2 regions of the Geobacillus sp. Manikaran-105 genome follow, and region 1 is predicted to be linked to the other one. Evidence: riboswitches for the same ligand, from Rfam matches in the RefSeq annotation. Region 1 holds a riboswitch; the other holds the start of a gene.
The links. Region 1 has a riboswitch for S-adenosylmethionine ahead of CV945_RS07035 (hypothetical protein). Riboswitches for the same ligand answer to the same signal wherever they lie in the genome.

Region 1 (4,382 bases):
CAAACCCGATGAACGCCGCCGCCCGTTCCGCCGGCGCGAATGGCTGCGACAAATCAAGCAAGCGAATGCGCTGATGAAGGCGAAACGCCCGCTCGTCCTTCACGCTGTCGATCCGCCCGGTCCAATGGCCGGCGTCTGGCGGTTGATACATAAGACCCTCTCCTTTCCATCATCCGCTGCTTGTTTCTTTCGCCGTTCTTTCACTGTTCTCCTTCCCGTGCACGCAAAAAGAGGAAATCGCCGCCGTTTGGCGAATAAAACATCCATGAGCTCATTTCGCTCACCACCCGATGAAAATCGCTGCTTTAGGATCCATGATGTTCACCGAAACGATCCGCGGGCGGCGTTTTGCCCTCCATCCGGGCATGAAAATGACCCCATTTTCATGGAAACGCAATGGATGACAGAAAGGATGTTCGAGATGAAGCCAATTACCAACTTGCATGACGTCATTGCCGGAAAAAGCGCGCCGCCGCCGTGCGATGAGACGCTCGGCGTCCGCCTGGCGGAAGCCCGGGACGGCTATGCGAAAGGGGTATGGACGATCCATGAATCGCTCCTCAACGGCAACGGGGTGATCATGGGCGGGTTCGTCGGAGCGGCGGCGGATATTCTCATGGCGTATGCGGTGACCACCTTGCTTCGCGATGACCAGCTGCACGCGTCCATCAACTTGCAGACGACGTTTCACCGCCCCGCGGCGGCAGGGGAAGCTGAAGTGGAAGCGCGAGTGGAAAAGTTCGGGAAAACTGTCGCCTATGTGACTGCCGTCGTCCGGCAAAACGGCAAAGAAGTGGCGAGCGCCACGTCGTCGGTGCTGATCATGGACAAACCGTGAAGGTGATGGATCTCCAAAAGGCGTTTTTGCGCATGCTCGTTCTCCTTGGATTCGACGAGTCCAAACAGCAGCTGCTGTTGTTGTTTTGAAACGCATGGAAAGCGATGATCAGAGGAATCCGAGAAAACCGGTGAAAAACGATGATGTTCGCCAAATCGGTGGTTTTGTTGAAAAAGGAGAACCAATTTCACAAGGTTTCCCCACTTGAGAAGAGGCGTTGTCGAGTTGCCTTTTTCATGACATCATCAGTCCTCAATGGCGAAACGAGGTGAGGCGCAGCCGTTTTCGACCAGTTGCCAAGCGCCGGAGAAAGCGCTGTCAAAAACAGCCGCCCTCCGGCGCTTTTCGTTTGCTTGTCATCCCTGGACAAACGTTTTCGGCATGACGACCGCGACGACTTGACCGCGGGCGCACAGTTCGCCGTTGGCGAACACCTCGGTGTCCACTTGCCATTTTTTCGGGTGAATCTCCGTCACCGTTCCGACGGCGACAAGCGGCACGCCATGCGGCGTCGGCTTGACAAAGTCGACGTGAAGCGACGCGGTGACAAAGCGCGGCGGCGTTTCCCCGCTTCCCGGCTCATGGCCGTTTTTCCGATGCAAGGCAAGCGCCGCTGAACCGGTGCCGTGGCAATCAATGAGCGAGGCGATCAGCCCGCCGTACACAAACCCGGGGATCGCCGTATGTTCCGGACGCGGCGTATAGACGGTCACCGTTTTGTCTCCGTCCCACCCGGTGCGGAAATGGTGGCCTTGTTCATTCAGACGCCCGCAGCCGTAGCACCAGGCGAATTCATCCGGGTAGTCGTCTTGAATGGCGCGAATGACTTGCGGCTCCATCTGTTCTCCTCCTCTCCCCTTTACCTATACGCGGTGCACTCCCTATTTTCCTTCTTGCACGGCAAAAGGCGGCCATACCGATGGCCGCCTTCCCCTTCGTTCATTGCGCCGGCTCGTAAAACTCGATCCATTCGCCGTCCGGACCAAGGAAAAATAAGTATTTCGCCCCGTTTGGGAGCGTTGTAATTTCATCCCACACTAGCGGGACGCCGAGCGACTGAAGCCGTTCTTTTTCCTGCTCGATGCCTTCGACCGTAAACGCCACGTGGTGCACTTTTCCTTCCGTCGGCAAATCCGGGTTGTATCCTTCGATCAGCTCGACGACGATCGAGCCGTCAATCCCTAAAAACGCCAGTTTCATCGTTCCGTTCGTATGAATCATTTCGTCAAGCAACTCCAGGCCGACGACGTTTTGGTAAAATGCCTTTGATGCCTCGATGTCTTTTACTTGAATGCCGACATGCTCAAATTTTTTGACTGCCATTCGTCCTCTTCCTTTCTATGACTCCATTAACCATACAGCTTGTAAATACGGCGTCATCCGCATTGGAAAAATCCCTTTTTTCCCAAGCTCTGTCCATATGTAGCGATCAAGGGCGTACGGTCCGTCCGCCTTCCATTCGTCCGCCTCGCTGTCGGTCAACAACACTGAAAAGGTTGTCCCTTGCGCTTTCCCATACAAATGAACGTATCCGTCCCCACGGTCGACATGAACCGCCGCTTCAGGGTCAAATCGAATCAGCTCCGCCTGCACGCAGCGCATGACATGAACGGCGAACGCAGCGGCACGGAGATGAGCGGCCATGCAAGCTCGGATCGACATGTCCCTCTCCACTATTTCCCCCTTCACCCCCTATCGACAAAAACCCCTTTCGCCTCGGAATGATGCGAAAGGGGGCAGCCGTTCTTATCATCCAAAGCGAGACCGCTTTGCGGGTGTTAGCACCTTGCCGGCGGCAGGTTGCTGTGGGGTCATCAAGCCCGTTCTCTCGCCCACTCTTGATAAGACGTATGATCATTTGTCTTTCATGTTACCATATCGAATCCCATAGAAGCAATCGCTTTTTTGTTTATTCCGCCACTTCCGGCTGCTCGGACGTGACGCCGACATCTTTCCACGTCAGTTTCGAGCCCGGATCGACCGTGAAGTTGGCGACGCGGTTGTTGACGGCATAAATGGCCGAACGATACAACGTCGGAATGACCGGAACTTCTTCGTTCATCAGCTGTTGCCATTCACTGTAAATTTTCCGACGATATTCTTTGTCAAACGCCTGTTCGGAATGACCTTTTTCCAACAGTTCATCGTTTTTCTCATTCACCCAGCGCGAGTAGTTGAACATGACGTTGCGGCCGTACAATCCGTACGGGTCGACGTCCGTTCCCGTTGCCCAAGCGGCGGCGTAGACATCCACTTTCGGATCGTCTTTTTCGACCATATCGTAGAAGGAGTTGAACTCCGCCAAGCGTCCGTCTACAAGCTGAACATCGAGGCCCACATCTTTCCAGCATTGCATATAAAATTTGGCCAGCGGTTCAGCGATGTCCCCACCGCTCATCGCCAAGAAGTTGACCTTGAATTTTTTGCCGTTTGGATCTTCGCGGAGGCCATCGCCATCCACATCTTTATATCCCGCTTCATCCAGCAATTGTTTCGCTTTTTCCGGATTGTACGTATACCCTTTGATGGAACTGTCATGATAGCCCGGGAACGACGGCGGAATGAGCGTGTTCGCCGGGAAGCGCAAACCATGATACAGGCGGTCGGCCACCTCTTGGTTGTTGATGGCGTACGCCATGGCTTGGCGCAGTTTTTTGTTTTGGAATTTCGGATTGTCCATTACGTTTTCCTGCTTTTTCGCATCCCAATGGCCGAGTTTAAAGCCGATATAGTTGTACGCCAAATCCACTCTGCCGATAAACTGAATGTTTTTCGTCCCTTTCGCGTTCAAATATTGGTCAGTCGGGAACTCAGCGACGTCAATTTCGCCTTTTTTCAGCGCTTGCAGGACGACTTGCGGGCTGACGACTTTCAAAATGACGCCTTCCAAGTTCGGTTTGCCAGCCCAGTAGTCATCATTGCGAACAAATTCGACCGACTCGCCCGGAACGATTTTCTTCACTTTAAACGGACCGAACCCGATCGGGTTTTTCCGGATTTTATCCGATTTCGCCAAGTCTTTGATCGGAATGTCTTTCAAGTAATGCTTCGGCAGCGGATACGCCCAAATGCCAGTCAACACCGACGGATTGGCCTGTTTCCATGTGATCGTCAACGTCTTTTTGTCGATGACTTTAATGCCGGAAATTTTATCCGCTTTGCCGCTATGATATTCTTCCATCCCGACGATGCCTTGGATGAGCGCATCGCCATAGCGGACGCCGGTGTAATCTTTATGGCCGATGACCAAATACGCATACTCCAAGTCTTCGGCGGTCACCGGCTGGCCGTCATGCCAATTCACATTGTCTTTAATATGGATTGTCATCGTCTTTTTATCATCCGACAACTCATACGTGGCAGCCCCATCATTTGTAATTTCATAGTCACCGTTCGTCCGGAAAAGCGACTCGTCAAAAAATTGCAAAATCTCTGCGTCGGGCGCTCCGGTGTAGAATGCATAGCTGAGCGTCCCTTCAAACGGCGTATCGGACACAAGGCCGTATTTCAACACGCCGCCATCGATGATTTTCCCGTCGTTTTT
Region 2 (4,382 bases), on a different contig from region 1:
TTTCAAAAACGAGTAGCCTTGAAACGGCGAATATTTATGGTATTTTGGGTTCGCGGCTGCCTTCTGCATCGCTTCGACAATGTGCGCCGGCGTCGGCTGATCCGGATTGCCCTGCCCTAAGTTGATCACATCATAACCCGCCTTGATCTTCGCACCGACTTTCGCCACGAGCGAGGCGAAAAACTGCTTCGGCAGCTGTTCAAGCAGTTCGGAAAAGGGAAATTCGATCGTCATCGTCCACACCTTCTCAAACATTCTTGAAATTCTAGTGCAACATCATATATCGTTAAAAGCAAAATGTAAAGAAAATTTTTTTCCGAGGTGAACGCTCATGACGATCCGCATCGCCTGCCTGCAGCTTGACATTGCATTTGGCGATCCAGCAAAAAACGAACAGCAAGCCGAACAGGCCGTGGAATCCGCTGCCAAAGACGGCGCTGACATCATCGTGCTGCCAGAGTTATGGACGACCGGCTACGATTTGACGCGCCTGGATGAAATTGCCGACGAAGGCGCCGAACGGGCGAAGGCGCTCGCTTCCCGATTGGCGCAAACGTACGGCGTCCATTTCGTCGCCGGTTCGGTCGCCAAAAAAACAGCCGCCGGCGTGACAAACACGATGATCGTGGCCAACCGCCATGGCCAAATCGTCGGCGAATACAGCAAGCTTCACCTGTTCCAATTGATGGATGAACATTTGTATTTGCAGCCGGGAAACGAGCCAGGCTTGTTCTCGCTTGACGGGCTGCCGTGCGCTGGGGTCATTTGCTATGACATCCGATTTCCGGAGTGGATTCGCGCCCATGCGTTGGCCGGAGCGGAAGTGCTGTTTGTCGTCGCCGAATGGCCGCTTCCCCGCCTTCACCATTGGCGGACGCTCTTGATGGCACGGGCGATTGAAAACCAATGCTATGTCGTCGCTTGCAACCGGGCCGGACGCGACCCGAACAACGTCTTCGCCGGCCATTCGCTCGTCATTGACCCGTGGGGCGAGATCATCGCCGAAGCCGACGAACAGCCGGGTATCTTAACCGCTTCCATCGACCCGTCGCTCATCCAAGACGTCCGCGCACGCATCCCGGTGTTTGCCGACCGCCGGCCGCACGATTATGAAGAGGCGGCAAAAAAATTTTTCAAAACGTATTGACAATCCGCCAGCCCAACCTGTATCATTCGAATCAAGCAACCAAACGATTGTTAACATCGTGAAAATTGCAAAAACTTAATAGCTAGATCGGTACTCTTATCAAGAGTTGGCTGAGGGAATTGGCCCAATGAAGCCCAGCAACCGACCGTAATGCTATCGTGAGATAGGGCGCACGCCAAAGGCGGCGCCGGAAGCGAACCGCTTCCGCAGGGCACGGTGCTAAGTCCAACAGAAAGACCGATGTCTTTCTGAAAGATAAGAGGCGCGAAGACGATGCATCTTCAAGCCTCTTTCCGTATGCGAAAGAGGCTTTTTCATTTGCCAAAACCTAAAGGGGGAACGTGAAAATGACGATTGTCCAATCCACTGTTTACGAACCGCTCACCGAACAAAAAGCGACCGCCCTCGCCGTCCGCCTCGGCCTATTCCGAGACGGGGCGCCGCTTGTGTGCCGCGAAATCGGCGACGGAAACTTAAACTTAGTCTTTCATATCGTCGATCAGGAAACGAAGCAAGGCGTCATCATCAAACAGGCGCTCCCGTACGCGAAAGTCGTCGGCGAAAGCTGGCCGCTCACGTTAAAGCGCGCGGTTATTGAAAGCAACGCGTTGCGCACGTTTGCCAGCTATGTACCGCAATACGTGCCGAACGTCTACTATTCTGACGAATCGCTTGCCATTACCGTGATGGAAGACTTGTCCCGTCTGCAAATCGCCCGCAAAGGGTTGATCGAAGGGAAAACATTCCCGCTTTTGTCCCGGCATATCGGCGAATTTATCGCCAAAACAGCGTTTTACACATCCGATTTCGGCATGAACCAGCAAGAGAAAAAGAAATTGGCGCAAAGCTTCGTCAATCCGGAACTGTGCAAAATCACCGAAGATCTCGTCTTCACCGATCCATTTTTCGACCATGAGACGAACAACTTCGAAGACGAGCTGCGGCCGGACGTCGAAACGCTTTGGAATGACGACCGCCTCCGTTTGGAAGCGGCGAAGTTGAAGCGCAAGTTTTTAACCGAAGCCGATGTGCTTCTGCATGGCGATTTGCATACCGGCAGCATTTTCGCAAGCACCGACGAAACGAAAGTAATCGACCCGGAATTCGCCTTTTACGGCCCGATCGGCTTTGACCTTGGGCAGTTTTTCGCCAACTTGCTGTTAAATGCGTTGTCCCGCCCTGACGTTGAGCGCCAACCGCTCTTTGATCACATCGACCGGACCTGGGACGTCTTTGCGTCCATATTCTCGGAGCTTTGGCGCACCAAAAGCATCGAGACGTACGCCGCAACACCGGGCTTGCTTGACGAAGTGCTCCGGCATGCGTTCATCGATGCTGTCGGCTTTGCCGGCTGCGAAGTCATCCGCCGGACGATCGGCCTCGCCCATGTGGCCGACCTTGACGGCATCGAGCAGAAAGAAGCCCGCCTTGCCGCCAAACGACACGCGCTCCGCCTCGGCCGCCGCCTAATTGTCGAGCGCAACGAGCTGACCGGAACGGACGGCTTCCGCCGAGTGTTTGCAGAAACCGAATAGTAACACGGCGACGACCGGCCCAGTGCCGGCCCGGATCAACGGAAAATGTGAAAAGAAAGGAAGACGACGATGGACACCTTTGCCATCCCGCGCTCTGTCGAGTGGCGCGAGACGCATATCACGATTTTAAACCAACAAAAATTGCCATTAGCAACAGAATATATCGACCTGCATACGCTTGAAGACGTGTACGATGCGATCGCCTCGCTGAAAGTGCGCGGAGCGCCGGCGATCGGCATCACCGCCGCTTATGGTCTGGCGCTCGCCGCCTCGCATTATAAAGCGGAAACGGTCCACGAGTTCCATAGCCGCCTAAAGCAAGACCGCGATTATTTGGCAAGCGCCCGCCCGACGGCCGTCAATTTGGTTTGGGCGCTTGACCGGCTCACTGCCGCCGCCAAAGACGCCGCCTCAGTCAACGAAGCGAAAACGGTGCTTATTCACGAGGCGATCCGCATCCAAATCGAGGACGAAGATGTCTGCCGCCGCATCGGCGAACATGCGTTATCGCTTTTTCGCCCAGGCGACCGGGTGATGACGATTTGCAACGCCGGCTCGATCGCCACCGCCCGCTACGGCACGGCGCTCGCCCCGTTTTATTTGGCGAAAGAGAAAGGGATCGAGTTATCCGTGTACGCCCTTGAGACGCGCCCCGTTTTGCAAGGAGCGCGTCTGACCGCCTGGGAGCTGATGCAAGCAGGCGTCGACGTCACGCTTATTACGGACAACATGGCGGCGCAAACGATCAAAGCGAAAGGGATTCGCGCCATTATCGTCGGAGCCGACCGGATCGCACAAAACGGCGATACAGCGAACAAAATCGGCACGTTCGGCCTCGCCTTGCTCGCCAAATCGTTTGGCATTCCGTTTTACGTCGCCGCACCGTTGTCCACCATCGATTTGGCGACAAAGACAGGGGCAGACATCCCGATTGAAGAGCGCCATCCGGATGAAGTGACCCATCTGGCCGGCGTGCGCGTCGCCCCGGAAGGCGTCAACGTGTATAACCCGGCGTTTGACGTGACGCCAAACGAACTGATTACCGCGATCATTACCGAAAAAGGCATCGTCCGCGGCAGCTACAGCGCGGCACTGCCAGCGTTATTTGCAAAGGAGGAGCAGCATGAAACGATTTAAGGCCTTATCGTTCCTTTCTCTTCTTTTCTTTGCCGTGTTCTCCGTCTTGGCCGGCTGCACGAACGAGCAAGACGCCGTGAGCTCTAAGCCGGCCAACGAAACGAAGCAAACGGCCATCCAAGGCGACACCGTCTCATCCAACAGCCAAACCGCATCGAGCAGCGAACAGGCGGCCATCCCGGAGAAGCTGAAAAAACCGGTGAAGATCGCCGCCATTATGCAAATGTCCATCGGCACGTTCTCGTCGCAATACATCGCCGGCGTCAAAGAACAAGTGCAAAAGTTCGGCGGCGAAGTGCAAATTTACAACGCCGACAACGACTTGACGAAAATGGCCTCATACGTAGAAACGGCCATCACGCAAAACGTTGATGCCATTCTGCTTGATCACGGCCGCGCTGATGCGCTCGAAGGCCCGGTGAAAAAAGCGGTTGAAAAAGGCATCCCGGTCGTCGCCTTTGACAACGATTTGAACGTTCCCGGCGTCACCATCATCGACCAAGACGACTACAGCCTCGCCTGGAAAACGTTAAAAACACTCGCCGAAGATTTAAATGGAGAGG

Region 2: it holds a riboswitch for S-adenosylmethionine, as region 1 does, so the genes downstream of both, mtnK (S-methyl-5-thioribose kinase) here and CV945_RS07035 (hypothetical protein) in region 1, are expected to answer to the same signal.

The regions. Positions count from the first base shown of each region.
Region 1 is NZ_PIJG01000017.1:32,881-37,262, forward strand. It holds gene hutG (formimidoylglutamase) at 1-151, opposite strand, end outside; gene CV945_RS07020 (PaaI family thioesterase) at 422-838, shown strand; gene CV945_RS07025 (PaaI family thioesterase) at 1,195-1,677, opposite strand; gene CV945_RS07030 (VOC family protein) at 1,778-2,161, opposite strand; gene CV945_RS07035 (hypothetical protein) at 2,177-2,500, opposite strand; SAM riboswitch class I at 2,582-2,686, opposite strand; gene opp4A (oligopeptide ABC transporter substrate-binding protein) at 2,748-4,382, opposite strand, start outside.
Region 2 is NZ_PIJG01000031.1:16,446-20,827, reverse strand. It holds gene CV945_RS10360 (pyridoxal phosphate-dependent aminotransferase) at 1-234, opposite strand, end outside; gene CV945_RS10355 (carbon-nitrogen family hydrolase) at 332-1,147, shown strand; SAM riboswitch class I at 1,241-1,409, shown strand; gene mtnK (S-methyl-5-thioribose kinase) at 1,495-2,682, shown strand; gene mtnA (S-methyl-5-thioribose-1-phosphate isomerase) at 2,752-3,819, shown strand; gene CV945_RS10340 (sugar ABC transporter substrate-binding protein) at 3,806-4,382, shown strand, end outside.